Regions from separate parts of the Psychrobacillus sp. FSL K6-1267 genome, predicted to be linked through region 1. Evidence: riboswitches for the same ligand, from Rfam matches in the RefSeq annotation. Region 1 holds a riboswitch; the other holds the start of a gene.
The links. Region 1 has a riboswitch for thiamine pyrophosphate ahead of thiT (energy-coupled thiamine transporter ThiT). Riboswitches for the same ligand answer to the same signal wherever they lie in the genome.

Region 1 (15,227 bases):
GATTCTTTTAGTCCAAGTGAAATGCAAGCAATTGTTGCAGAGCTTGGTAGTTTAAGAAAGTAAGCTGAGCATAAGTCTTTTTCGCAAGTCTAAATCGACTGTATCACAGGAAAAACAAACTATTAGAGAGGTAACCCGGTCTATTCCAAGGTTACCTCTCTTTTTCTTTTCTATAACCATTCCAATTACCTAAACCAAAATTGGAGCGACAATCGGCGACTCCTGTGGGATGATTGAGGCAGATAAGTCATCACATACAACGCGCAAGCATCGGGATGGCTTCTCGCTCACCCCACGGAAAGCGCTCGCCGAAAGTGGAAATCTGCCATCTATTCATGCTTTTCACGTAAATGTAACAAAAAAATCCTTCCCTAAGATTAGGAAAGGATTTTATTACTTAAGATAATTTATTCAATTCAACTGCAATTTTTGCCCCAACTTTTGCATTGTTGTATACAAGCTCGATATTAGATTCTAACGATTTACCTTCAGTTAGCTCTTTTACTTTTCCAAGTAGGAATGGTGTAACGTCTTTACCTTTAATACCATTCGCTTCTGCTTCCTGTAATGCCGATTGAATTACTCCATTCATATATTCCTCATCCAATGAGTACTCTGCTGGAATTGGATTTGCGATAATAGCTCCTCCTTGAAGACCAAGCTCCCACTTCACGCTTAACATCTCAGCAACATCTTTTTCCTCATCCATACGGAAGTTAGATTTAAAAGGACTAGTAGCTGTATAGAATGCTGGGAATGCTTCTGTTTGGAAACCTACAACTGGCACACCTTTTGTTTCTAAATATTCTAATGTTAATCCAATATCTAGAATAGATTTAGCCCCCGCACAAACTACCGCAACATTTGTAGAAGCAAGCTCTTCAAGGTCTGCAGAAATATCCATTGTAGTTTCTGCTCCTCTATGAACACCACCGATACCTCCAGTTACAAACATTTGGATTCCTGCAAGATCTGCACAAATCATTGTTGTCGCAACAGTAGTAGCACCAATTTCTTTTGAAGCCACTACGTAAGGTAAATCTCTTCTAGAAGTTTTTCTAGCATTACTACTAGTTGCAAGAGTTTCTAATTCTTCATTTGAAAGTCCAATTTTAATTTTCCCGTCCATTATTGCTATTGTTGCTGGAACTGCTCCATTGTCACGGATGATTTGCTCCACTTTTCTTGCCATCTCTATATTCTGAGGATAAGGCATTCCATGGGAAATGATTGTTGACTCTAGTGCTACTATTGCTTTTCCTTCTGCCATTCCTTGTTCTACTTCTTGTGAGTATGTTAAATATTTTTTCATTGTGTATATTCCTCCAGTTCATTAGTTAGCTTCATTTTAGATAGCTCAGTTCTTACTGTTTCTGCAGATTGTAGTGTTTTTGTTGCGTTTATCATTCCTGTTAACACTGCCTGTTGTACCTCTGCTCCCTCTAGCCACGCATGAAGAGTCCCAGAGACAAATGCATCACCTGCTCCAGTCACGTCAACAACCTGCTCAGTATGTATAGCAGGCATAAACATAGTTTCCTTCTCTTCTCCAGCAAACACGACACCCTTGCTGCCATTAGTGATTATCACGTGACGTATACCTTTTTGAACGAATGCTTCAGCAGTGTTTTTCCATGAATCCTCATCGATAATTTGTTTTTGAAAATAAGTTTCGGCTTCATCCTTGTTAGTTATGAGCCATTCTATACCTTCTAATGATTCTGGCATCCTATTCATCTTTGGAGATGATACTGGAATAATAGCAAGTGGTATTTTGTTTCCAACTGCCAAGGCTTGAATGTATTCCATGACATCCTTAGGACAGTTCATGTCTATTATAATAAGCTGTGCATTGGTCAGATAAGCCTCTTGTTTTTTCATGTATTCTACTGTCAACTGATCATAAATATCCATATTGGCTAAAGCAAATAACATTTCTCCTCCTCTGTCTAAAACAGCTGAGTAAGTTCCCGTGGAGTAGTTTGCAAGTTTTTCCACAGAAAATAAATTCATCCAATGACTAGAAGCCTTTTCAATCGAGGCATATTCCATATCATTGCCGACAACTGTAAGCAAGCGAACGGTATTTCCAAGCCTGCCTAAGTTTTCGGCGATATTTCTGGCTACACCCCCTATGCTTTGGAGACTTGTGGTTGGGTTGGAAGTTCCCATTTGTAATTTATCTTTTACAATATACTTCCTATCAACATTCGCTCCACCTATACAAATAATTTCTTTATTCTCGGGCAATATATATGCACGTCCAATTATTTTCCCGCTTTTTATAAGCTGAGAAATGATGTTAGCTACAGCTGGCCTAGACATCTTTAGCTCACCTGCCATTTCCTGCTGCGAAGCATATGGGTTTTTACGGAGATATGTTAAAACTTTAATTTCCTTTGATTCCAAACCTTTACCTCCTCTCTTTTGAACTTTTGTTTTAATTATAAACTTTTGTTTAAGAAAGTCAAACAAAAACTGACAACTATTTTAAATAATTGTCAGTTTCATCTTTACTGTGGCTGATCGTTTAAGCTACCATCCTCTAATACACGTGGTTGTATCAATACTTCAACACGTCGGTTTTTTGCTCGTCCTTCCCCCGTGTCATTTGACGCAACTGGCCTAAACTCTCCATACCCCTTCGCACTAAAATATAGCGGATCGATTGTTTGATTGTTCACTAATATCTTCAAAAAGTTAACCGAACGCATAACACTTAGCTCCCAGTTAGAGGCATAAATGTTACTAGATATCGGAATATTGTCTGTATGTCCTGTAATGACCACATTTCGAGGTGGATCAAATACTAACAAATCAGAAATATCTTCTGCAATTTGTCTATATTCCTGCTTTACTTCTGCCTCTCCCATATCAAATAAAATACTATCTCTAATAGTCACTAACAATCCTTCATCTGTTAATTCAGTTGCGAATTGTTTTTCGAGTGCATTCACTGCAATATACTCATCTACACTATCTTGAATCTCAGACAATGCTTGCTGGTCTTCAATATAAGCCATGCTTTGATTGGAGTCACCACTATTGTTATTTCTAGGAACATCCATAGGAGATGGCTGTTCCATTAGACCCGTGCCTCCATCAAATACCTGATTAAAAACTGCAGACATTTGGTTTAGCTTTTCTTGGTCTACGGTACTAGAAGCAAATAACACGATGAACAATGCCAATAGCAGGGTTAAAATATCTGCATAAGGAAGAAGCCAAGATTCACTCATTTCCTCTTCATGTTGATGTTTTTTATGCTTCTTTGCCAAGGCCAGCCTCCCCGCTTTCATTTAAAACTTTTTTACGTTCAGACATAGATAGATAAGAAGCCAGCTTTTGTTCTATCACGCGAGGTGCATCTCCTTCTAAAACGGAAAGAATTCCCTCTAGCATCATTGTTTTTTGTCTAATTTCTTGTTTTGATTTTCTTTTTAGTTTATTTGCAAACGGATGCCAAAGGACATAGCCAGTAAAAATCCCTAGCAATGTAGCGATAAACGCTGCAGAAATAGCATGTCCAAGCTTTTCAACATCGTTCATATCTCCCAAGGCAGCTACCAAACCTACTACTGCACCAAGTACTCCAAGGGTTGGTGCATATGTACCTGCTTGAGTGAAAATTTGTGCCCCTGTTGAATGCCTTTCTTCTAATGCGCTAATCTCTTCTGTTAAGACATCTCTAATATAGTCAGCATTTTGACCGTCAATCGCCAAAGTTAAGCCGTTTTTTAGAAATGGATCCTCTACTTCTGTTGTTTTACTTTCTAACGCAAGTAACCCTTCTCTACGAGCCAAATCAGCCCAATTGGAGAACAATTTAATAACCTCACTATCAGGCACTAATTTTTTTTCTTTAAAAATTACACCAAAAAGCTTAGGAATTCTTTTTAACTCATCCATAGGAAATCCTATGACAATTGTTGCTATGGTTCCAACGATAATAATCAGAATAGCCGCTGGATTCAATAGTGCAGCTAACCCTACTCCCTTAAGAACCATTCCTACTCCTAAAGCTACTATTCCTAAGATGAGACCAATTACTGTAGACTTATCCAATTCATTAACCCCCACATTCTATTTCTGTACTTTATTTCGGTTAATTTATCAGTATTTTAATAAAAAGATTCTAACTATAAATTTTATTTAATTTATGTGGACATTTTTTGTCATAATTATCTGTGAAGGATTGATAAAGCACCCTAAAGACTGATACTATATTCTTAAGTAAAGAAAGGAAGTATGAATATGTCAACCTTTGAAAATAAGTTAGAAAAGTATGCTGCTTTAGCTGTTGAAGTAGGAGTTAATATTCAAAAGGGGCAAGATTTATATATTGCTGCATCTACAGAAAGTGTGGATTTCGTTCGCTTAGTAACTAAAAAAGCTTATGAAGTTGGTGCAAAAACAGTATATGTAGACTTTTCAGATGACGAGTTAACACGTATGCGATATGAATTAGCCCCTAAAGATTCTTTTGATTTCTTCCCTCCGTGGAAAGTACAGGAAAGAGAACAATTAGCTGAATCTGGAGCTGCATTCATGAGCATTGTTAGTCAAAGCCCTGATTTACTAAAAGGTATCGATTCTAGTAAAATTTCAGCTTTCCAAAAGGCATCAGGTCAAGCAATGTCTAAATATCGTCAATATGTTCAATCGGACAAAATTAGTTGGTCTGTTGTTGCAGCACCTTCAAAAAAATGGGCAGCCAAAGTATTTTCAGACCTACCTCAAGATGAGCAAGTTCCAGCATTATGGGAAGCAATCTTTAGTGCGGTGAGAGCTGACTTAGAAGACCCAGTTGCTGCATGGAAAGAGCATGACCGATTATTGCATACAAAGGTAGACTACCTAAATGACAAAAATTATAAAAAGCTTCATTACACGGCACCTGGTACAGATTTAACAATTGAGTTGCCTACCGGTCATCTTTGGTGTGGAGCTAGTAGCACTAATGAAAAAGGTGAGGACTTCATGGCCAATATGCCTACTGAAGAAGTGTTCACTGTTCCATTAAAAACTGGCGTAGATGGTTACGTAGCTAGTAGCAAGCCTTTAAGCTACGGTGGTAATATTATTGATAATTTTACCGTAACTTTTGAAAAGGGTCGCATTGTAAAAGTAGAAGCAGAAGAAGGCCAAGAAGTATTAGAGCATTTAGTTGCAACAGACGAAGGCTCCCATTATCTTGGAGAAGTAGCACTTGTACCACATGATTCTCCGATTTCTAATTCGAATCTATTATTCTACAACACATTATTTGATGAAAATGCTTCAAACCACTTAGCGATTGGTAGTGCATATGCATTCTGTATCGAAGGCGGTAAAAAAATGACTCGTGAAGAACTAGCTTCCAACGGTTTAAATGAAAGTATTACTCATGTAGACTTTATGATTGGTTCTGAAAATATGAATATTGATGGAATAAAAGAAGATGGCACAAAAGAACCGATTTTCCGAAATGGGAACTGGGCTTTTTAATCACAATCTGTTCACAAAAATAACTTTTTCCTTTTACAAATCTAGTGAAAATAAGTTATAATGATAGTAATATGAATAGTGAGGTGTTAAAAATGGGCTTATTCATAGCAACAGTTCTTGGTTTCGCTGGAGGTATTCTAGCAATTGGAGCAGTAATCATGTTCTATTTCTCAGGGCCAATGAACAACCAAGATGCAATTATTGTAGATCCAAAACCAACAAATAAATTTTAATCTTAGCAACCGCAATGACAATTGCGGTTGCTTTTTATTTTAAAGCTTGTTACTTCTTATTTTTTTCATTTCATTTTGAATACGTTTGTATTACAAAACGAAAACAAATTAGGCTAATATAATCAGTTTCCTACCTTTTAATAGTCTTTTACTAATTGCAACGATTGAAACACATGTAATCTTCCATTATGTAACAAATGGCATTTAGTTTATTTTCCATTATAATAACGTAGAGCAATTGAAATGGAGGAAGACATATGTTGTCAAATTCACATATTGGTATTGATTTAGGAACTGCTAATACTTTAGTTTATACGAAAAATAAAGGCTTACTTATAGATGAACCAACTGTTGTTGCAGTAAACACAAAAACAAAAGAAATCGTTGCTTTTGGATCAGAAGCAAAGAAAATGATTGGTAAAACACCAACCTCTATAGAAGTCATTAGACCTCTTAAGGATGGTGTAATCGCTGACTTTGATGTAACAACTCAGCTTTTAAAGTTGATCATGCAAAAAGCGAGCAAGAAAATGGGAAATGCACTTCGGAAACCTACGGTTATTGTGTGTACACCATCAGGGGCAACATCTGTAGAACGTAGAGCGATTCAGGATGCTGTCCGTCAAAGTGGAGCAAAGGAAGTCCAGCTTATGGAAGAGCCTGTTGCCGCAGCAATTGGCGCAGGCTTGCCAGTTAATGAGCCAGTTGCAAGTATGATTGTAGACATTGGTGGGGGTACAACAGAAGTAGGCATTATTTCTTACGGTGGAGTAGTTGCTTCAAATACTGTTAAAGCTGCTGGTGATCGTATGGATGAGTCAATCATTCACTATATCCGTAAAGAGTTTAATGTAATCATTGGAGAACCTACAGCTGAACTAGTAAAAATGACTATTGGATATGCACTTGTTCCTCATACTGAAGAAGTAATGGAAATACGCGGAAGAGATGTTGTGACAGGATTACCAAAAGTAGTAAAGCTATCCTCCACACAAATTCAAGAAGTATTAAGAGAATCTCTAGAGGCTATTTTAGAAGCAATTCGTGCTACTTTAGAAATATGTCCTCCTGAGCTTTCAGGTGATATTGTGGATCACGGTGTAGTTCTCACTGGTGGAGGCGCTCTATTAAAAGGCTTAGAAGAATGGTTAAGTAGTGTAATCGAAGTCCCTGTCCACCTTGCTCCAGAACCATTGCAATCTGTAGCTATCGGTACAGGTAAATCATTTTTTATTACCACTAATAAAAGAAGAGCAATGAGATAATTAAAAAAAATTAGGAAAGTTTCAAACAACTCTTAAGTAAAGTCCTTTTTTTTCGTATAATATATAGATAAAGAAGGAGGAATTACTATGCCAAGTTTGAACGACATTTTAAACTACAACAAATCATTTGTAGAAAATAAACTCTACGAGCCTTACGTAACGACTAAATTTCCAGACAAACGAATAGTTATTCTAACTTGTATGGATACGCGTTTAGTTGAAATGCTTCCAAAGTCTATGAACCTGAAAAATGGTGATGTAAAGATTGTTAAAAGTGCTGGTGCTGTTATTAACCATCCTTTTGGTGGAATCATGCGTAGTTTAATCGTTGCTGTATACGAGCTTCAAGCAGATGAGATTTATGTAATTGGTCATCATGATTGTGGAATGAGTTCTATACAAACGGATAAGATTCTTGAAAAGATGACAGCTCGTGGAGTTGACCCTCGTGTATTTGATGTACTAAAAAACTCAGGTATCGAGGTAGAAGAATGGCTTGAAGGATTTTCAGACGTAAAGGAAAGTGTCTTACATAGCGTTGATATGATTCGAAGTCATCCATTAATGATTCCAGAGGTTCCAGTTCATGGACTCATTATTGACCCTCACACTGGCAAATTAGACCTTGTTACAGATGGTAATATCGACAAAAAATAATATATTTCCCAGGAAATCGTCATAATAAGAGATTTAGCTTCTGATAAAGTCAGAGGCTAAATCTTTTTTATTTTAAATTCTTCTCTACTACAGTGATTATAATTTCCTTTACCCTTCCAATAGAAAAAGGCTATTCTAGAATAGCCCCCTCTTTTACGCTATAACTCTCCTCTTATAGAAGAATACATATAATGGTCTTCCCATTTCCCATTGATAAATAACAGCTTGCGAAGTAAGCCTTCACGAACAAAGTGATTGTTTTCCAACACCTTGATAGAACCAAAGTTTCTTGGAGATACATATGCCTCGATACGATTTAACTGAACATCCTGTAAACCAAATTGTTTAACAAGTCGAACTGCCTCTGAGGCAATTCCTTTTCCGACGTGTCTTTGATCAATAGAGTATCCAATGAGGCCACTTGAAAAAGGCATTCGCTTTAAACTATAAAGCGATATACTTCCAATCAAGTCATCTCGTTCATGTGTAAAAATTCCAAAACTATATTCTCTTTTTTCCTGCATGAGCATAAGTGATTCTCGAATCTTTTCTCTTTGTACACTAGCTGTATAATATTCTTCTTGATGTAATGGTTCAAAAACAGACCAATACATTTTATTGTCATACACTAAATTCGCAAGAGCAGGTGCGTCTTTCACATTCAAAGTTCTTAAGTAACAACTAGCTCCTTCTAAATAAATCAAGCACCGTCACCCTTTAGCATTAGTTAATTGCAAGAATTCTTGGACGTCTTGTATACAAAGGTCAATACCCTTCTTCCAAAACGCTTCCTCTGTAATATCCTCTTGTAGATGTTTCATAGCTAAGTCTTCTACCGACATGACCGCTGTATCCTGTAATAACGCAATATACTTTTCTTCAAAACCTGTACCTTCCTCTTTTGCCTTTGCATAAATACTTAAAGAGAACAAGTAACCAAAAGTATACGGGAAATTATAGAAAGGAACATCGGTAATGTAGAAATGTAATTTAGAAGCCCAGAAATGTGGATGGACTGTGTCTAACGCATCTCCATAAGCCTCACGTTGAGCTTCTTCCATTAATTCATTTAAACGTGTAGCAGAAACAATTCCCTCTTTTCGTTCCTCATAAAATCTTGTTTCAAACAAGAAGCGAGCGTGAATATTCATGAAGAAAGCTACGCTGCGTTGAATTTTATCCTCCAGCAAAGCGATTTTCTCATCTGTCGATTTTGATTCACGAACAGCGGCATCAGCTACAATCATTTCAGCAAAGGTCGAAGCAGTTTCCGCAACACCCATTGCATATCTCGTATTCATCCAATGAACCGGTCTTAAAGCATATGAATGGAAGGCATGACCTAATTCATGTGCAAGTGTGGAAACATTCGACATAGTACCACTATAGGTCATGAAGATACGAGATTCTTGTGAAACTGGCATACCCGTACAAAACCCACCAGGGCGTTTATTCGGACGATCCTCTGCTTCAATCCACCCATTTTCAAAAGCATGACGAGAAAACTCTTCTAGCTTTGGTCCAAATTCTTTAAAATGCTTTAATATGAACTCAGCACCCTGTTGAAAATCCATTTTTTCGGTAGAGGCACTAACTGGTGCATCTAGATCATACCAATGCATCGCTTTTTCGCCTAGCATCGCCGATTTTCTATTTAAATATTCCACAAACGGAGCTTTATTTTTAGAGATTGCTCCCCACATTGCATCTAGTGTATCTTGTTTCATACGGTTAATAGATAGTGGTTCTTCTAAAACATTGTCCCAGCCCCGCTTTTTATAGGTCGCTAGGCGGAAGCCTGCTAAGTGATTAAGCGCTTTTGCTATAAAATCTTCTTTTTCTGTCCATGCAAGCTCCAATGCTTCAAACGATTCCTTACGGATTTCAGCTTTGTCACTGGAGCTCAAATTGTTTGCTTGTCCTACTGAAAGAGATTTTTCTTCTCCGTCAATAGTTATTTTAATACGAATGTCTCCTACAAGCATATCGTATAATTGGCCCCATGCATGATAACCGTCCACCTCAAGTGTAGTTATTAAATCTTCCTCTTTTTCAGAGAGCATTTTACTCGCATTCTCTCTCCATTCATTCAATACAAACTCGAATTGTGAAAGTTCATCTGTCTTTAAAAGTTCTTCCCAAACTGACCCTTCCGTTTTACTAAATACCTGTTGTATAGTATTCATTAAGGAAGACAACCTAGCATACAATGAACCAACTTCACCTTGTAATAATGTTGCTTTTTTATCTGTCGTATCTTGAGCTAGATAGCAGCCAATCACAGCACTAGCTTCCGACAAATTTACTGCTACATCCCTTAATTCTTCAATTGTTTGGCTAATTTGTTTCGCCTCTTGTACAGCGGTTGGAACTTCTAATTTTTTTATATTTACTTCAAAGTTACCTAATTTCACTTTTACTTCATCTAAATGTTGTTGTAAAGCTGACGAGCTACTGCCACCTAGAAAAAAACGATCTAGATCCCAGACTATTGGATAATTTTGTTTTAACATCAGAAAATTCCCCCTATTTTAAAAATTACCTTGAAATCTATTATACCATGTTTCACCATGTCAATTATTCGTTTTTTTGTCACATTATTTCTATAATTGAATTTGTGCGCTCTTTATTTGAAAGGTATACTTATTAAATATAGAAGGAGGGGGATCTATTGATCAAAATTATCCTTTTGATTTGTGGTTATATTGCAACGATTATTGTTAATATACTTGCAAATACTCTACCTATAAATGGTCAAACAACTGGTGAAATATCTTCTAGAATACCAGCACTTTTTACACCAGCAGGCTATGTATTTTCAATTTGGATCTTTATTTATATATTACTTGCATTCTGGATTTGGAATGTTATAAGAGAATATAGAAATCAACAGAAGATACCCCTACGTAGAGTATTATTATTTTTAGCAACATGTATATTCAATATCTCTTGGATTTTACTATGGCATTATGAAAAATTTAGCTTTGCCCTCATTACAATCATTGCCCTACTTTGGTTCTTATTCTTACTATATCTAACTTATTCCAACAATGAGACCAATTGGAAGAGTCGAGTGCCAATATCTATCTATTTGGGATGGATTTTTGTTGCGACGCTAGCAAATTTAGATTATGTGCTTACTTATTATGAATTTAGCGGTTTTGGCATTACAATCTCCTTATGGGTTGTCATTTTCTTAACATTGGCAACAGCTATCGCTCTACATTTTAGGTATCATTATGATGATCGTGCTATTGTATTAGTTTTTATATGGGCTTTTATCGGTATAGCAGTCCGTCATAATATAAATGAATTATTAATTTCAACAGCTTCCCTGTTTTTAAGCGCTGTCTTAGTAGCGGGAATTCTATTTATAAAGAAAACACCAACGAAAAATTAAATCGTTGGTGTTTTTTATATTGCCTACTGCCGCTAAATTAACAGAGGGACAAATTTTGTATTTAATAGAAAAGCCCTATTTAATGAAATTCACTCATTTATATTAATTTAGTTAATATAATCGGTTCGTCTTTTGTAACTATAATTGTATGTTCAATTTGTGCAACGAGAGATTTATCAGGAGTTACAAACGTCCATCCATCCCCTGACTCTACGATATGTTCAGCTTTTGCTGAGATGAAGGGCTCTACTGCTAGAACCATACCTTCTTTTAAAATTGTTGGATCCCAAGCATCATAATAATTTAAGACATGCTGGGGTGCTTCATGCAGGGACTTTCCGATACCATGACCTGTTAGGTTCATGATGACATGTAATCCATTATCCTTCGCTTCTCTTTCCACTGCTTTACCAATCTGGTTTAGACGAGAACCTGCTTTTACCTTCAGCATAGCACGATTAAATGCACTTTCCGCTACTTGACAAAGCTTTTCCTTGTCTTCGTACCCTTCGCCTACTACAAATGATATTCCAGTATCTGCGAAAAACCCTTCGTATGAACCGGATACATCAATATTTACAAGGTCACCCTCTTTAATCACACGGGAGCCTGGAATTCCATGAGCCACTTCTTCATTCACACTTATACAAGTATACCCCGGGAAATCATACTCTCCCATAGGTCCAGAAATAGCGCCTTTTTCTTTAAATAACTCGCCGCCTATTTCATCTAGCTCCTTGGTAGTTACACCCGGTTTAGTTGCAGCCTTCATTGCTTCTCGTACTTCAGCAACAATTTGGCCTATTTTTTTTAACATTTCTAACTCTTCATTTGTTTTTGCTATCATCTTTACAAGATCCCTTCTTCACTTAGATGTATGATTATCATATCATATATCTTATGAATTCGGCATTAATAGGCGTGGGGCTTTTACGAATAGAATCGCACAAATAAAAGCGGCAAACAAGAACACAGGAATCATATAAGTAGAATTATAAATTAAGGAATAAAGAATTACGTTTTCTCCCTCAGCAAATTCACCAAAAAATAGTATCCCTGATAAAACGTGTGCCAAGTAGCGCAAAAATGAGGCAATTAAGGCACCTATTACAATTGCTATCGCCATTTTTTTCTTGTTTTGATTTTCAAATGCTTTCATATATGCTGGTCTTAATAGACCTGCCAATCCCGCCACCATAAAAGCAATAAAATAATCGATTCCTACTTGAATAACTACTATTTCAAAGGATAATGGCGCCGGGTAAAAGCGCCCCGTAACTACCTGCAATAGTCCAATCAAAAATCCTGTCACAACACCTGCCACTATACCACGGCGAAATGCTATTAAAATAATGGGTACAAGCACAAAGGTAACACTTCCACCCTGTGGCATCCCAAATCCTATTAAATCCAATATATAACCTAATGCTGCGAATATAGCTATTTCTACTAACAATACGACACGCTGATTTCTCATTGTAATCCCCTTTTTTGACCACAAAAAAAACGCCGTCGGGACAGAGCCAGACATCGCGCGATTGTCAGTATCCATCCACATCCCTACGCAAGCATGAACTTACAGGTTCTAAGGGTACTATCTCAGCCGCTATAGCGACGCCCCTTGTGGTTTAGAATTTATTTGATTTGAGTTCATTGTAGCCGATACATGTTTATATTGCAACCCCTAAAGGTATTATAGTAGTAATAATAAATCTATTATTAGGAGTGTTTTGGTTGATAAATTTACTTATGGATTTAATCAAAATAAAGAGTAATGATTTGAACGGAGCTAACGAGGCACTGCTCTACTGTAAGGACTGGCTAGAAAAGAGAAACATATCAACAAAAACCTATGAATTAAACACTAAGCTAATGCTTGTAGCTGAAATAGGAGCCGGTGAGGAAACTATCGTATGGAATGGCCATATTGATGTCGTTCCAGGAAATCCCGAGCAATTTGAACCAAAAATTATTGATGATAGACTATATGGGCGTGGTTCTGCAGATATGAAGGCAGGCGTTGCTGCAATGATGCAGGCTTTTTATATACTCTCACAAGATGAACATAAGCTTACTAAAAAAGTCCAACTACATATAGTTACTGATGAAGAAACAGGAGGAAAAACCTCCAAACACTTAGTTGAACAAGGTCATTGTGGAGACTTCGTTATTTGTGGTGAACCAACTCATGTTAATATCGGTCTTCAGGCTAAAGGAATTTTACAATGGGATATCCATTTAAAAGGGAAAGCCGCGCACGGAAGCCGTCCTTGGGAAGGAGATAATGCGATTGAAAAAGCAATATTATTCGATAAGGAACTAAGAAATTGCTCTTTTATGGAGGCAAGCAATGAATATTATGATTATCCTTCCTTAAACTTGGCAAAAATAGAAGCAGGAGATCGCTATAATATGGTACCTGATAAATGTGTTATTAGTTACTCCTTAAGATTTGTTCCTGGACAAGACGCTGAGAAAATCACAAAGGAACTAAGAGATCTTTTAGAAAAATATCCTGGTAGTGAAATACACTTCCAAGGACACACCCCAGCAATCACCAATAAAGAAGATGACAAGTATATACAAAAGCTTTTAGCAGTTTGTAATTCGATTAGACAGACACCTACTGTTCTATTTGGACAGCATGGTGCGGCCGACACGCGTTATTATGCAGCTAAGGGTGCAGTAGCTATCGAATTTGGACCAAGCGGTTCTGACTGGCACGGTGATCAGGAATACGTTTCTATATCTTCAGTAGAGGAATATAAGGACATTCTCGTTAGATTTGTATTAGAATAACTAGATATAAGCTATAGATGGATGCTTTCCGTAGGGAGAGCGATAAGTAATAATAATGAGGAGACTATGAATGGATACCAATAAAATTTTGAGTGCATCAACATATTTTTCTATTTTGTTTGCCCCTTTCATTCTCCCGATTATCGTTTACTTCCTTACATCGGAAAAAGAGGTAAAGTACCACGCTAAGCGTTCATTAATTTCTCATATCATCCCTACTATTTTCTTTGTGTTCTTAATGCTGGCTATATTCGCAAACTTTTTACCTTTAGGCTTTACTGGAGATTCTGCTTCCATGTGGACTAGTATGACTACTGCTCTTATTTTTATGGGTTTATATACAGTGATCAATCTAGTTTTACTTATATGGAACATCGTACAAGGAGTCAAAGTGTTACGGCATGTTTAATAGCTCCTCAAATGGGAATAAGATATTATAGAACAACAAGGAGCGATTGATTATGAAAGTAGGAAAACTAGTAAAAGCAGCTATTAAATGGGCACCTGTTGTGTACCCTATTGTTCGTAAAGCAATGAAATCCAAAAAAACTGTAAAACGCTAATTGAACTAAGTTAGAAACTTATTAAAGTTAATATGGGCTCTTCATAGCCTCTCCAAGGTACCACTATTATTTAGAAGGACAAGACTTATTAGTCACCTCCAATAAAAAAAAGCAGGAGAAATCAAATGATTTCTCCTGCTTTTTTTGAATTATTACTTTCTCCAAAATTCTCTATAAAAGAATCCTCTGAAAAACTTTGGATATTAAATTTACATTCGTCAACGATAGGTAGCCAGTGGACACTGTTGCTTTAGCTTGAGAATTTCCACTTGCATTTGTACGTTGACTTTCTATAAGTTCCTCGAATGTTAAGGGATTTGGCTTTGGCATCTCAGGTTCATATACGAGCATACGTGAATTGTACTTTGTAAAGAACGAATTTGCCATTTGCCGGTAACCTTCCATGGTAGGGTGTACATCAGCAACATTTGGTATTAAAGTACTCTCTTTTCCTTTGAAAGACTCTTCAACCGAAATATAGGTTGCTCCATTTTTCTCTGCAACTGTTTGAAGAATAGCATGCAGCTGATATAACTCTTTGCCAATTCCCACCTTTTGTGAATCATGCACATGAGGATATGCAAAATAGTAACCCATTACATATATATTAGCTTTCGGAGCTGCTGCTTGGACTTTTTCCAGAACTGCCTCCATGTTTTTTCTCACATTATTAAGTGCAAAATTAGCAGAGACCTGTTTATAAGAGACCATTCCACTTGAAGGATTAACCTGTACTAGTCTTAATAGATCATTAGCTCCTGCGGATATCGTAACTAGTGTTGCATTAGCCAAAAGCTCCTGTGCTTCCTTTGTTTGAACAGTC
Region 2 (15,227 bases), 3.1 Mb from region 1:
CGAAAATCAACCATCTATTGTTAAACGCAACATATAATACTTTCTCCTTAAAAAAACGTACAACCCAAAGGGATGCACGTTTTCTTGTTAAATGGAGTACTTCTCTCTTATTAAATAGGCAACCCACTTACATTGCGGGTTGTTTTTAATATTTTCCAATAAACCCTTAATAATGGCGAGGCTATTGTTTTCACTTTGTAAGCAATTTTTTAAGAGCTCCAATGATTCTTTTTCAATCGGCTCCTCAATTTCTATTATGAGCTGCTCGATTAATTCAATAATCTGTTTTGAATTATTATCAGTACCTTCAATATGATCCTGTAAGATCTGTGCACTTTCCTTGGTGATAAAAGGAATAGTAGAATGCTTAGCTAAGATGTTTGTCTTCTCTACTAGCGATTTAGTGAGGATATCTAGATCTAGTAGAGGTAATTCGTAGATTAAGAAAAGATCCACGTAGACCTTCATAAATCCTTTTATACAAATTAGCAAATCAAACTTAGTCTTTTCATTTTCTAATACCAAATGATCAATTATGTATAAGATAATGTCATTTACCTTACTATCATAATAAGACAATCTATTCAAAAGGTTTTCATTTACTGTATGGGTTTGCTCCTTAAAGAAAATCTTTGCAAAAGTAGAGTTATCTTGAAACGCTTTATTGGTAGTGTAAAAAAATGTAGATAGCATATCATCAGAATGTGAACAATCTTTGACTGATGAGTCAATATCAGCAATTATTTGTTTCATAAAGCAATCTACAAAAGAGATGATTAGTTCATCCTTAGATTTATAAGAAAGGTAGAAGGCACCTTTAGAAATTCCGCAATGGTCAGTAATTTGTTGGACTGATGTAGCTTCAAAACCTTGTTTAGCAAACAGTTCTAACGCTTTATCCATAATTAGTTGTTTCTTTACCATATATAATCGCTCCTAATGCATATTGTTGACAAATGACCAATTAGTCATTATTATAAATAAATGAGTTCGATAAGTCAATTGAGGGTAGGTGTAAGGGTGAAAGGGTTAGTAAATTTTGTCCTGAAAAATAAACTAGCAGTTTGGTTATTAACGATTATTATAACTGTTTCTGGTATTTATTCAGGTACAAGAATGAAAATGGAGACCATTCCAGATATCTCGATTCCGTTCTTAATGGTGATGGATGTTTATCCTGGTGCGACTCCTGAAAAAGTAATGGAAGACGTTTCGATGCCTTTTGAAAAAGCATTAGAAGGATTAGAAGATGTTAAGTCTGTATATTCTAATTCATATTCGAGTATGTCTAGCATTCAAGTGGAATACGAATACGGCACTGACATGGATGAAGCAAAACGCGCCATGGAATCTGCCTTGGATAAAATATCTTTACCGGAAGGTGCACAGGAGCCAACTATAACAGCAATCAGTATGAATATGATGCCAGTAGTTGCACTTAGTGTAAGTAGTACAGAAGAGGATATTGTAGAACTAACATCGACAGTAGAAGATATTTTACTTCCAAAAATTGATAAAATCGATGGCGTTGCATCGGCGACTATAACAGGTCAACATATTGAAGAAGTGGAGCTTACATATGACGAAGCGAAGATGGCTGAATTGGATGTAACAGAAGACACTGTCAAGCAAATGATTCAAGCAAGTGATATGGCTGTATCATTAGGATTGTTTGAATTTGAAGAAGGTGAGCAGGCAGTAGCAGTCGATGGTAAGTTTATGACTGCTGATGAATTAAAAGAAATGCTAATTCCTGTGACTCCATCTGCTACCAACCCATCTCCATTTGTTAAATTAGGGGATATTGCACAGGTTGAGGTTGTTGGTAAAGTAGAGTCTGTTTCACGTACTAATGGCAAGGATGCCATCGCAATTCAAATAGTAAAAAACCAAGAAGCTAACACAGTAACGGTAGTAAATGCAGTGAAGGATTTAATCGCAGAAGAAGAAAAGAACATTGATGGTATTGTTATTGATGTATCTCTAGACCAAGGTGCTCCTATCGAAGAATCTGTATTCACGATGGTAGAAAAAGCAGTCTTTGGTGGTTTGATCGCAGTATTAATCATTTTGCTATTCTTGCGCGATTTCAAATCTACTATTATTTCAATTGTATCTATACCAGTATCTATATTCATGGCTTTACTGCTATTAAATTGGTTAGATATAACGTTGAACATTATGACACTTGGAGCAATTACGGTTGCGATTGGACGGGTAATTGATGACTCCATTGTAGTAGTAGAAAATATTTATCGTCGTTTACATTTAAAAGGTGAGCCATTATCAGGTCGTGCTTTAGTTCGTGAAGCGACTATTGAAATGTTCAAGCCAATCCTTTCATCTACATTAGTAACAGTGGCAGTATTTGCACCGTTAATCTTCGTCGGTGGAATGGTTGGAGAATTATTCATGCCATTCGCATTAACAATGACTTTTGCTCTTGGTGCATCTTTATTGGTAGCAATTACGATTGTACCAGCAATGTCTCATTTCTTATTTAAGAAAAAACTTTATGCTGAAAAAACAGAAAGTAATCACAAAGAGCAAGGCAAATTAGCTGAAGGTTATAAGAAAATTCTAAAATGGACATTGAACCATAAAATTATTACTTCTATTGTTTCTATTGCATTATTAGTAGGTAGTCTAATGCTTACTCCTTTAATTGGCTTTAGTTTCTTAGGAAGTGAAGAAGAAAAAGTAATGTATTTAACATACACACCAAAAGCTGGTGAACTAAAAGAAGATACCTTAGCTAACGTTACAAAAGTTGAAGAAGAGATGCTAAAACGCAAAGATATCGATATCGCTCAAGTATCTATTAACGGTGACGGTGCAAATGACATGACTGCTATGATGGGCGGGGGTACAGGCGGAGCGTTAATGTACTTGATCTTTGATGAAGACATGGAAGATTTCCCTGGTGCTCGTGAAGAAATTGAGGAGTATGTCTTTAACATTGGTCAAACCGGCGAATGGAAGAGCCAAAACTTCTCGAGTATGTCTATGTCAACAAATGAAATCAGCTACACATTCTATAGCGAAAATTTAGATAAACTAAATGAAGCTGTATCTATGGTTGAAGGGGTAATGGGAGAAACAGAAGGATTAAAAGATGTTTCTTCAAGTGCCGAAGATAGCTATGTAGAGTATACGTTCCAAGTAGCACAGGATGAATTATTACAATATGGGTTAACAACAGGTCAAATCGTTATGATGTTAAGTCCTACTACTACTCAGGAAGTATTAACTACAGTTGAAAAAGACGGTAATACTTTAGAGGTTATCGTACAACAAGAACAAACAGAAACACCTAAATCAATTGATGATATTTTAGCAAAAGAAGTTCCGACAGCAATGGGAACAACAATCCCATTGTCTGAAATTGTAACAGTAGAAGAAGGGTACGCTTTAAATACGCTTGCGCGTAGTAAAGGAGAGTACTATGCTACTGTATCAGCTACAATCCTAGATGATGATATTTCAAAAGCTTCAGCAGATGTAGATGAAGCGATTGAAGAATTAGACTTACCTAAGGGTGTAACAGTTGGAGTTGCAGGGGTAACTGCAGATATGAATGAAACATTTACTCAGCTTGGAGTGGCGATGCTTGCAGCGATTGCGATTGTTTACTTCATCTTGGTAGTAACATTTGGTGAAGGTGTAGCGCCATTTGCTATCCTATTCTCGTTACCATTTGCAGTAATCGGTTCATTTGCAGGTCTATGGCTTGCAGATGAAACAATTTCCGTATCTGTTATGATGGGTCTCCTCATGCTGATAGGTATAGTTGTTACGAACGCTATCGTGCTTGTGGACCGTATTATTCATATGGAACGTGATGGTATGACAATGCGTGAAGCAATCTTAGAAGCTGGGGCAACACGTTTACGTCCAATTCTTATGACTGCGATTGCAACAATTGGAGCACTTGTTCCACTTGCGGTTGGTTCAGGTGGTGGCGGTGGTTTAATCTCTAAAGGATTAGGTATTACCGTAATCGGTGGTCTAGCAAGTTCAACATTGTTAACGCTGATTATAGTTCCAATCGTTTATGAGGTTCTTTCTAAGCTATTTAAGAAAAAACGTAACGAAGTACAAGATAATTAATTAAAATAAAAACGCCTGTGGGAGTCATTTTCCCATAGGCGTTTTTTCAAATATAAGTGTTCCTGCAAGATGCGTGAGTGGCGGTGATGGATTATTGGCTACTTCTACGGAAAGCGAAAACCTAAAGCGGAGTGGAAATCGAAGGACATTTTTGTCTCGACTGCGCTTTTTTTAAGTCACATCCACTCTAAAATCTCGATTCGATTACCAAATGGATCATGAATGTAGATGCGATTAGCTCCTGGTAGCTCTGCATCGACTACAAAGCTTACTCCTTGTTCGGATAAATGCTCTTTTAGAGCTTCTAAGTTTTCCACCTCGAATGCTGGATGTGCCTTCTTGGCAGGAGAAAAATTTTCTTCAACCCCAATGTGAATTTGATAGCTACCTAATGTAAACCATACACCGCCCTTCTTTTTTAGAAGAGGTGGTTTTTCTATTTCTGGCAATCCTAAAATTCCAGTGAAGAATCGGCGAGCTTCTTCTTCACAGCCCTTTGGAGCAGCTAATTGAATATGATCGATTTTTTTAAAAGTAAACGACATGCTTCATACCCCCTTATGAATAACTTTATTTTAACGTAAGTTTTCTGATAATAAAAATTTATTTAATTCATAAAAAGGTATAAGAAATTCTTATGTCAAACATACTACATTCTTTCTAATATTTTTATCACTGTATTTTTGTTTCTAGCTGTGCAAACCGTTTGGAGCTTCTTTTCAAAGAAGGCATTCGTATACTTTGTCTGGTGATAGTTCTTGGAATGATTAATGATCAAATTACGTCTATGAAGAATTACAAACTCGTCCTCTACTATTTCCTTAAGTATAGTAATCTGTTCGTTGGTAATTTTCCTTTGTAGAAACATGACAAAGGTTTGGTCATTTAAGAAAAGTGGATGGTTATGTACTTCTTCCAATTCAGATTTCGTTCTTAAAGTAACCGGAATAGAGAACCCATAGGTGATTCTTAGTGCTTCCTCTAATTTTCCCTCGCTACATTCACCGTTATCAAAAATAACGTTTCCTGTTTGAATATATGTACGTACATTATGAAAGCCCAATTCTTCAAAGAGTTGCTTTAGAGATTTCATATCTACTTTATTAATCTTTCCTAAATTAATTCCTCTTAGCAGAGCCACTGATGACATTTAAAGCCTCCTATATAATTTTCTGATAATACCTATTTTTAACAGTATTGGAATATTAGCAATAATTATATAACAAAATAAGTAATCATAAAGAACCAATTTTCAACAATTCGACACACATATATTGTAAAAATATTATAAAATAAAAGATTTAATCAAAATTATACAATTACATTATGGTTTTTATGTTATATGTCTGGTCGATATGGTATAGTTTAACAGATAAGTTGTTCGTCGAAAGGAATGACAAAGTTGTTTTTTAGTGCTATATCACCCATATATTCTATAGAGTTACAACCGGAGTATTCAATGGTCGGTGTGATAATTTCAATTATAGTTGCCTGTATTGCTTCATTTACTGCGCTATCGCTAAATGAAAGAGTCCAAAAAAATAGTTTTTTTCACTATTTATTTTGGTTAATATTAGCATCTATTTCACTTGGTTTGGGAATTTGGGCTATGCATTTTGTAGGTATGACCGCTATTACGTTGCCAATCAGTATGCATTACAATTGGATATTGACTTTTGTGTCATTAATTCCAGGTGTTTTAGCATCTTTTATTTTTTTCTATTGGGTAAATAAACCAATTCAATCTTGGTGGAAATATATAATTGCAAGTATTTTAATGGGGTTAGGGATAGCAGGAGTTCACTATATTGGAATCCGTTCCATGGAGATGGATGTGCAATACGTTTACGATAGACCTACTATATTTATCGCTTTGTGTATCTCTATCATGTTTACGCAGACTGCTTTATTTTCCATTAAATATTCATCTAAAAAGACAAAAAACTTTATTACTAAAACTTTTTCATCCATTTTAATTGGCTGTGCAATTGCTACAACTCATTATGTAGGAATATTAGCAATAAGTGTTTACGCCCCGAGAGATTATTTAGTCGCAACTGCAGAAAATCACTCGATGCATAATACTTTTCTAGGTGTAACTGTAACCTTTTTCCTTGGAATGCTAATAGGGGTATTACTTTTATCTAGTATGATGGATAGGTACGTAAAATATAGAGCCAATTATTTTGATAATCTCACAATGCTACCTAATCGTAGAAGCTTTGAATCATACATTGAAAAGTCTGTTATTGGTCAAACACTAGCAGTCTGGCATTTACATGACTTTGGAAAAATAAATCAAGAGTTTAGCTTCATGTTTGGTGACGAGGTCATTCAACATTTAACTAAAATCTTCATGGATTACAAGCCGCCATCAGCTCGTTTATTTAAATTTGAAAGCAATCGTTTCGCTTATATTATGAGAACTACTGATGACACAAATATCCATGAAATGCTAATAGCAATGGAAAAAATAGCGGAGATTTTAAAGAGACCCATTACAATTAAAAACAAAAAAATAGTACTTCCAGGGGTTTGTGCTATTTCCGCGGTAAAGGATTATCGAGACCTTCATTCAATCTATTCGAATGCCCTAGCTGTGTTTAATGACTCTTCCATTGAACATAAACATGAAGTAATTATGTTTGATCCGGTCATACATACGCATACGTTTGAAAAAGAATTAGTCGATGGAATTGAAAAAGCAATGATTAACAAAGAGTTATATCTCGTGTATCAACCAAAAATAAATCTACGAAATGTGGAAGTAGCAGGAGTAGAGGTTCTTCTAAGATGGAATAATTCAAAATATGGTTTTTTGTCTCCGGCTGTCTTTGTCCCTATACTAGAGGAAAATTCGAAGATGGAAATGGTTACGGACTGGATTGTAGAACAGGCTTGTAAACAAATGTACCAATGGAAGAAAGAAAATATTTCACTAGGAAAAGTAGCGATTAATATACCTGGACATTATGTTACCTCTTCAGCTCTACTAAAACGTTTGATAAGTATTACAAGTAGTTATGAAATCTGTCCAAATGAAATAGAGTTAGAAATTACGGAAACTAGCTTTGTAAGTAATATTGAAGAAGCAATGCGGGCGGTAGGAGTATTTAGGGAGAAAGGTTTCTCTGTTGCCCTGGATGACTTTGGAACAGGGGTATCCTCACTTTCTTATTTAAAGCAAATACCAATCTCTACCTTAAAGATTGACAAAACATTTATTGAGGAAGTTCCAAATTCTCATAAAGATTCTTTAATAGTACAGGCTATTATTGCACTAGGAACGTCACTCGGACTAGAAATAGTCTTTGAAGGAGTGGAAACAAAAGAACAGGTAGGATTTTTAAGGGCATCCTGCGAAAATCCTATTTTACAAGGTTATTATTTTGCTAAACCTATGCGAGCAGAAGAACTATTTCATTGGCAAGAGAATATAAAACAAAAGTTTGCTGATAAAATATGATTGTATTTAAAGGAAGAGAGTGTCACCCAAGTCTGGTGTCACTCTCTTTGTTTTTACACTAACCAAAAATTACTGAAACAACTGATTAATAATAAACCAATAAACAAGAATGCTAACATGAAATCATTCTTTTCAATAGTAACCTTATGATAAAAAACCCTTCTTGGTTCTCCTGTGAAACCCCTTGCTTCCATAGCAAATGCAACTTTCTCCGCTTTACGAACAGCTCCAGCGAGCATGGGGATTAGTACGCGCCGTAAACCTATTATTCTCTTGAAAATATTTGATTGGTCATCCAATCCCCTAAGTTTCTGTACCTGTTGAACTAGTATAAATTCATCCTTTAAGAGGGGTAGAAATTGATAACCAACCATAATTCCGTAAGCAATTTTTGGAGATAGTTTTAACTGCTGCATTAGGCTACGTATAAATATAATTGGATCGGTAGTTAAAGCAAATAACAAGCTTAGGCTAGAAAAAGCTAAAACGCGAAAGCTTAGGGACAAGGCGTGATTCAGTTGACTCATAGTTATTTCAACAGAACCGATAGACCAAAGAACAGGACCAGTCCTACTGTCTGCAAATAAAAGAGTAGTCCAAAGATAGCCAAATGCTGCTATAAAAAATGGTAGCATCAGTAAGCCCCATTTTCTCCAGGATATATGGCTTAAAAAGATTTGCACCACAATAATACTTAACCAAAAAATAAGTGGAGTCCATGGATTGAAAAAAAACGCAAGTGTCAGCATGCAAATCATTACTATCACAAACTTAACAGACGGATTCATCCTATGTAGGCTAGTGTGCATAGAGAGCACCTCGTCTAGGTGAGAGTAATTGATGTTCTAGCAGTAAATCTTCTTTACCCCAAAAGCTGTCAGAGTGATATTTTCCTGTAATTGCTCCGTCTTTCATTAGTAAAATGGTGTCTGCAACCTTATAAGCAAACTCCATATCATGTGTAACAATTAGGAAGGTAGTACCTGCCTTAGAACGATTATCAATTACTTTAAACAGTTCGGCTAAAGTAGCGGAGTCCTGGCCAGAAGTAGGCTCATCCATCAGTATCACTTCACGATTCTGACAAAGCATAATGGCTATAGCTAGGCGCCTTTTTTGCCCATGACTGATTGAAAAAGGATGTGCATCTGAAACAGTAGATAAATTCAGTCGCTCCAACATTTCCTCCGTATTTTGAACACCACCGAAAGAAACCTCTTCCTTCACTTGCCCTGTAATAAACAAAAATTCTGGTGATTGAGGTACATAGCCTAACATGCTAGGCTTTACTTTGCCATTAGAGGGTACAATACCTGAAAGAGCCTTCAATAATGTAGATTTCCCACTGCCATTTGGTCCAGCTAGCACTGCGATTTCTCCTTTATTTAAAGAGAATGAAGTTGGCTGTAAAAAATGCTTTGTACTAATATTTTCCACATGCAGAGACTTTTCTGCTTGAACCATGCTCTTCCTTTTGGTATAGCTTTCATACGGAATTCTATCTTCCTTTAACTTAATTGTTCGATGAAAGAAGTTGTCCCATAGGTCGAGTCTATGCTCAATCGCTAAGATGGTTATACTCGATTTTTGCTGAAGTAAGTCCAACCATTCAATATATTGTTTTGCGGTATACGGGTCCAGATGGGTGATAGGCTCATCTAACAATAATATTTCTGGCTCCATAATCATTGCACAAGCAGTGGCAACCCTTTGCTTCATACCTCCAGAAAGCGATTGAATGATGGAATGTCGATAATCCGTTAACCTAGTTAACTCCAATACTTCAGAAATCTTCGTCTCCATTTCTTCCCGTGCGACGAGTAAATTCTCTAAAGTAAAAGCAAGCTCTTCCTCTACAGTTGGCATACAAAATTGTGCATCGGGATCTTGAAATACTGTTGCGATACGATGATTGACCTCGCCAGGTCGATAGGAATCATTTTCTTTACCAAAAAGTTCTATTCTACCGGACACTATGCCATCGCAATTTTCTGGATAGAGACGATTGCACAAATAAAGTAAAGTGCTCTTTCCACAGCCGCTTGGTCCGGTTATGACGACACGCTCTCCTTTTTCGATAGACATAGAAAAGTTTGATAGAACAGCAGTATCCTTGTCTGGATAAGAAAAGGTGACATCTTCAAAATGGATAACTTTAGGCACGAATATCACCTTTTTTTGAACGCGAAATAGCATATCCTCTTAACGAACCAGTGGCAAGCAAGCCGTCAGCTACAGCTTTTCCACCTAAACCAGCAATGAGAGTTCCACTAAAAATACGAACAACTAGCATGAAAACTACATATCCAGTGGTATAAACGGCAAATCCTCCTAAGAAATAGCCATACACAAAGCTAAAAACTGCGGATCCTGCTCCCGCAAGCATTAAAACCCAAAGGTCAAACCGTTTGTAACGTGTAGCGGCGAATACAGCCTCGGCACCTAGACCTTGTATGACACCAGAAAGGATAAGACGTGGCCCGACGGCATTACCTAAAAGTACCTCTATTGCTGCTGCGATAGTTTCCGAGATAACCGCCGCCCCAGGTTTCCGAATGATGTACATACAGATAATTGAAACGATAAACCAAACACCAAAAATCCACTCATATGCGATTGGTCCGACGAAGCCAGACCAAATGTTTCCTACATGAAGGAAGAGTAAATAAACAATCCCAAACACTACTGCAAAGACCGACATTAAAACAATTTCTTTTAGCTTCCATGATTTAAGCATGGAGGTCATCTCCGTGAGAAGGGCTATTAATGCTCATCGATAAAGTCATCACTAAATGCTTGTGCTCTTCTGATCTAGCTCTGCTGAAGGCTGCCTCATAATAAGCAAACACGTCATGGATATCCCCATGAATCCCGCTAGCATAATGCATAGATTCATTGAATACACCCTTCACTTTAGCGTGCTCAATCTCTCTGTAGATCACATCCATATAGTTAGGATTGTTCATAGGGTATAAAGCAAATTGAGAAGAAACATATTGGTTTGTTTCATCCTTATTTGTCACTTCATCTCCCTTGTCTAAATAAACGTCAGCAGTGGTGTCGCCAGGACAACCCGCTGAAAATGTTCCAGAAAGAGCTACATGTACCCCTGTTTTGGCAGCATTCAGAGTAATAGATTTTGCCACATTAAATACATGAACTTGTTTTCCTCTGATAACGGTTGAGACATCATCCGTATGCATCCACACATTGGATACATCTGTATTCTGTAGTGCACCTTTAATAATACTTACAAATTCATTGCTCATCGGATGTAGGGAAAAACGAAACCCTACAATTGGGCTTAAACCACATTCCATCCTAAAAACCTCCCTCAATTTTTTCATAAAAAAAAGCTACATCCGTGAAGATGCAGCCACTAACCCTTATGAAAAAAGGAAAGTCACCGCACTTCCTCACGCAGGTATTATCCTGATCGAGTAATAAGGGATCGGAGCTAAAAAGCTCTCATCACAGCCAAAGTGGGCACCCCTAGTGCAGAAACGGTATGTAGTTTTACAGTTGTGTATAAATTTACACAATTTGTTTTCTTTATGTGCCCACAGTATAGCGTATAAAAATATAATTGTAAATATGGTTGAATTCTTTTCTCTAATCGTCCATGCTTAAATTATCAGAAAACATAAGGGGGAAACTAAATGGACAAAATTTTTATTACTCGAAAATTACCGGAGGAAATTGTACAGCCATTAAGAGAAAAATTTGAGGTGAATATGTGGCACAGCGAGGAAACTCCAATGGATTATGAAGATATAAAAAAGGAGGCAAAGGACGTCCATGCCCTGTGGACGGTTCTCTCTGATAAAGTGGACCGGGAACTTATAGAAAGTTTACCGAATTTAAAAATTATCAGTAATCTAGCGGTTGGCTTCAATAATATTGATGTGGAAGCAGCGAAAGAAAAAGGGGTTATGGTAACAAATACTCCTGGTGTATTAACTGAGACAACTGCAGACCTAACCTTTGCGTTGTTATTGGCTACTGCTCGTCGTATTACCGAAGCAGAACAGGATATTCGTGCAGGTAAATGGAAATCATGGACACCGATGCAACTGACGGGAATGGACGTTTTTGGAGCTACGTTAGGAATCATAGGCATGGGAAGAATCGGTGAAGCGGTAGCAAGACGTGCGAAGGGTTTTAATATGAAAGTCTTATATCATAATAGAACAAGAAAATTAGAGGCAGAGCAACAAAATAACTTTACATATGTGGAGCTAGAAACATTATTGCAAGAATCTGATTTTGTTGTAATATTGACACCTCTAACTCCAGAAACTAAAAGGATGATTGGAAAAAAAGAGTTAGGATTGATGAAGGAAACCTCTGCTCTTATTAATGTTGCACGTGGCGGAATCGTAGATGAGCAATCCCTTTATGATGCCCTCCTAAATAAAAGAATATGGGCCGCTGGACTAGATGTTTTTGAGACGGAGCCTGTTCCTTTAGATCATCCACTCTTAACCTTGCCTAATGTTACAGTCCTCCCCCATATCGGCAGTGCAAGTATTCATACGAGACTTGCTATGATGCAAATAAATGCTAAAGCAATTGAAAATGTTTTAGAGGGACAAGAACCTGACAATCGAGTTGTTTAAAGGAAAAAATTATAATCTAGGCTGCCATGAATCCAGTATTCATGGCATTTTTTATGAGGTAAGAAAGGTGTAAGTATGCGACGGGGATGGCTTATCGCTCACCCAACAGAAAGTGTCCACCTGAAATCAAGCTTACTATCCTATGTCCTAATCTAGTAGAAAGCAAGTGAGCATGCACTTTTCAATTAAAACTATACAAAAGCACTATCTATCAAATACTTGATAAAAATTACTGTTTTTAAACGAGAATATTGTACAATATTTACCTATTTATCTAATCGTATTGGTCTACTAAATTAATGCTAAATATTCAGATTAAAATAAAAAATTAACAACTATCTCTTTAAGTAATTTGCAATATACAAATTTGTTTAGTAGTATTAGTAGTTATAAATTAGGCGTCCTTTAATTTCAGTATTAGGAAGTTTAATTGTTTTGAAATTTTAGCAGTTATTTTATAGGTATTGAAGGAGGAACGATCGAACGTCTAATTTAAAAATTGAATGAAAAGAGGTAGTCAGACTAATGAAAAAAATTATGTTATTTTTTTCACTTTGCATGCTTTTAGTACTTACAGCTTGTGGTAACGAGACAAGCAAAGACAGTATTGAGGTGATTAAGTTTGCTGATGCAGGATGGGATAGTATACGCCTACACAACAGCATTGCTCAAACTATCATCGAAGAAGGTTATGGTTATGAAACCGAGGTAACAAGTGGAACAACAGCAGCTACGATGCAATCACTTGAAAAGGGCGACATAAATGTCTATATGGAAGTATGGACCGATAACATTAAAGATGTCTACGAAAAAGCAATTGAAAGTGGAAATATCATGAAGGTAGCTACTAATTTCGCTGATAACGCGCAAGGATTATATGTTCCAACTTACGTGATAGAGGGAGATGCAGAACGAGGAATTGAACCAATCGCTCCAGATTTAAAGACAGTTCAAGACTTAGAGAAGTATCCAGAAATTTTCCAAGATCCCGAAGATAGCAGTAAAGGCCGAGTGGTCGGAGCTCCATCTAGTTGGGTAGTAAGTGAGTATTTGGGGACGAAACTTGAAACATATGGCCTTGACGAACAATATAACTATCTAGCACCCGGCTCTGATTCTGCAATTGTTGCAGATTTAGCAGGAGCATATAAAAAAGGGGAGCCTTGGGTAGGATATTATTGGTCACCAACGTGGGTAACAGCTAGCTACGATTTAACTCTATTAGAAGACGCACCTTACGACGAAGCAAAATGGAATGAATCAAAAGGAACTGAGTTTCCACCAAATGATGTAGTTATTGCAGTTCATAAGGATTTACCAACACAAGCTAAGGACGTAGTAGACTTTTTAAGTAAATATGAAACTAGTAACGATTTAACGGAAAGTGCATTAGACTATATGCAGGAAAATGATGTTGAAGCAGATGAAGCCGCTATTTGGTGGATGAAAGAGTATGAAGATATTTGGACAGCTTGGGTGTCCGAAGAAGTGGCTGAAAAGGTAAAAGCTTCTTTGAAATAATTCATTACTTAATCTAACTAAAGAAAGGTGGTTGTGGCTGTACTTTTACAGTCCCATTCTATGACAGAATTTCCAAACGTACGATTTCCAATAGGGGATGTAGTAGAGAAATTCGTGGATTTTCTTGCCATGAATTTTGATGCATTCTTTGATTTTATCTTTATCATCTCGTCTTCCATGATTAAAGGTCTTGAGGCGGGTCTACTAGCAATTCCTTGGTGGTTATTTATTGTTATCATCTTTTTAATTGGATGGTTTTTTAATAATCTATATGGAGGACTGCTATATGCAGCATTTATCTTCTTAATTGGATCCTTTGATTTGTGGCCAGAAACAATGACCACCATTTCCATCGTTTTAATCTCCGTAATTTTGTCTCTTGTTATAGGAATACCACTAGGAGTTGGAATGGCTTTTAGTAAATCAATGTCCAGAATCATGCGTCCGATATTAGACGCGATGCAGACAATGCCAAGCTTTGTCTACTTAATACCAGTAATTTTCTTCTTTCCGCTCGGAAATGTACCAGCAGTTATTGCAACAATCATTTATGCATTACCACCAGTAATCCGTTTAACAGAATTAGGTATCCGAAGTGTAGATAAAGAGATTGTAGAATCTGCACAATCATTCGGCTCCTCTTCCTCTCAAATGCTCATGAAAGTACAACTACCACAAGCCTTACCTACAATTATGGCAGGTATAAATCAAACAACAATGATGGCGCTAGCAATGGCGGTTGTTGGTTCTATGGTTGGTGCGCAGGGACTTGGAGAACGAGTACTCTTTGCAATTAACCGAATAGACATCTCACTAGGTTTTGAAGCTGGGATCAGTATTGTTTTCCTAGCGATTATCATCGACCGCGTTACCGGAGGAATTGCGAATCGCCTTCAGAAACATAGGAGGGATGCCGCATGACAGTAAAATTAAAATTAGAAAACGTATCGAAGATTTTTGGGTCTCGACCTAAAAAAATTATTCCGATGGTAGAGAAGGGTGTACCAAAGGAAGAGATATTAGCTAAAACAGGGCATACGGTCGGAGTGTACAATGCATCAATGGAAATCATGGAGGGAGAGACCTTCGTGATTATGGGGTTATCAGGAAGTGGTAAGTCTACCCTAATTCGTTGTTTAAATTTATTGAATAGACCTACTTCTGGCGCTATATACGTCGATGGAGAAAATGTCGTGGATTACAATAAGACACAGTTAAAATACTATCGTCAAAAGAAAATAGCTATGGTATTCCAGCATTTTGGGCTGTTTAGCCATCGTACGGTATTAGAAAATATTGAGTATGGTTTAGAGATAAGAGGAATGTCTAAGAACGAGCGCCAGGAAATTGCTCAGAAACATTTAGAAACAGTTGGTCTTAAAGGTTATGAAAACCAATATCCAGATGAACTTTCTGGAGGTATGCGCCAGCGAGTAGGCATCGCCAGAGCACTTGCTAACGATCCAGATATACTATTAATGGATGAGCCCTTCAGTGCACTTGACCCATTA

Region 2: linked by a shared signal. The riboswitch ahead of MHB55_RS01210 (YkoF family thiamine/hydroxymethylpyrimidine-binding protein) and the one ahead of thiT (energy-coupled thiamine transporter ThiT) in region 1 are both predicted to bind thiamine pyrophosphate.

What each region holds. Positions count from the first base shown of each region.
Region 1 covers NZ_JBBOOR010000001.1:3,316,139-3,331,365, forward strand. Annotated here, with positions in the region: gene MHB55_RS17090 (DUF1128 domain-containing protein) at 1-63, shown strand, start outside; gene MHB55_RS17095 (pseudouridine-5'-phosphate glycosidase) at 398-1,312, opposite strand; gene MHB55_RS17100 (PfkB family carbohydrate kinase) at 1,309-2,409, opposite strand; gene motB (flagellar motor protein MotB) at 2,514-3,278, opposite strand; gene motA (flagellar motor stator protein MotA) at 3,262-4,065, opposite strand; gene MHB55_RS17115 (aminopeptidase) at 4,255-5,487, shown strand; gene MHB55_RS17120 (hypothetical protein) at 5,580-5,720, shown strand; gene mreBH (rod-share determining protein MreBH) at 5,978-6,985, shown strand; gene MHB55_RS17130 (beta-class carbonic anhydrase) at 7,073-7,642, shown strand; gene MHB55_RS17135 (GNAT family N-acetyltransferase) at 7,801-8,346, opposite strand; gene MHB55_RS17140 (M3 family oligoendopeptidase) at 8,353-10,155, opposite strand; gene MHB55_RS17145 (tryptophan-rich sensory protein) at 10,314-11,042, shown strand; gene map (type I methionyl aminopeptidase) at 11,140-11,889, opposite strand; gene thiT (energy-coupled thiamine transporter ThiT) at 11,941-12,519, opposite strand; TPP riboswitch at 12,583-12,674, opposite strand; gene MHB55_RS17160 (M20 family metallopeptidase) at 12,777-13,841, shown strand; gene MHB55_RS17165 (DUF4870 domain-containing protein) at 13,912-14,250, shown strand; gene MHB55_RS17175 (SGNH/GDSL hydrolase family protein) at 14,576-15,227, opposite strand, start outside.
Region 2 covers NZ_JBBOOR010000001.1:221,633-236,859, forward strand. Annotated here, with positions in the region: gene MHB55_RS01170 (TetR/AcrR family transcriptional regulator) at 88-924, opposite strand; gene MHB55_RS01175 (efflux RND transporter permease subunit) at 1,021-4,110, shown strand; gene MHB55_RS01180 (VOC family protein) at 4,287-4,655, opposite strand; gene MHB55_RS01185 (DUF1697 domain-containing protein) at 4,760-5,260, opposite strand; gene MHB55_RS01190 (bifunctional diguanylate cyclase/phosphodiesterase) at 5,570-7,576, shown strand; gene MHB55_RS01195 (energy-coupling factor transporter transmembrane component T family protein) at 7,630-8,385, opposite strand; gene MHB55_RS01200 (ABC transporter ATP-binding protein) at 8,375-9,739, opposite strand; gene MHB55_RS01205 (ECF transporter S component) at 9,732-10,313, opposite strand; gene MHB55_RS01210 (YkoF family thiamine/hydroxymethylpyrimidine-binding protein) at 10,306-10,896, opposite strand; TPP riboswitch at 10,973-11,080, opposite strand; gene MHB55_RS01215 (2-hydroxyacid dehydrogenase) at 11,236-12,195, shown strand; gene MHB55_RS01220 (ABC transporter substrate-binding protein) at 12,721-13,716, shown strand; gene MHB55_RS01225 (ABC transporter permease) at 13,750-14,637, shown strand; gene MHB55_RS01230 (quaternary amine ABC transporter ATP-binding protein) at 14,634-15,227, shown strand, end outside.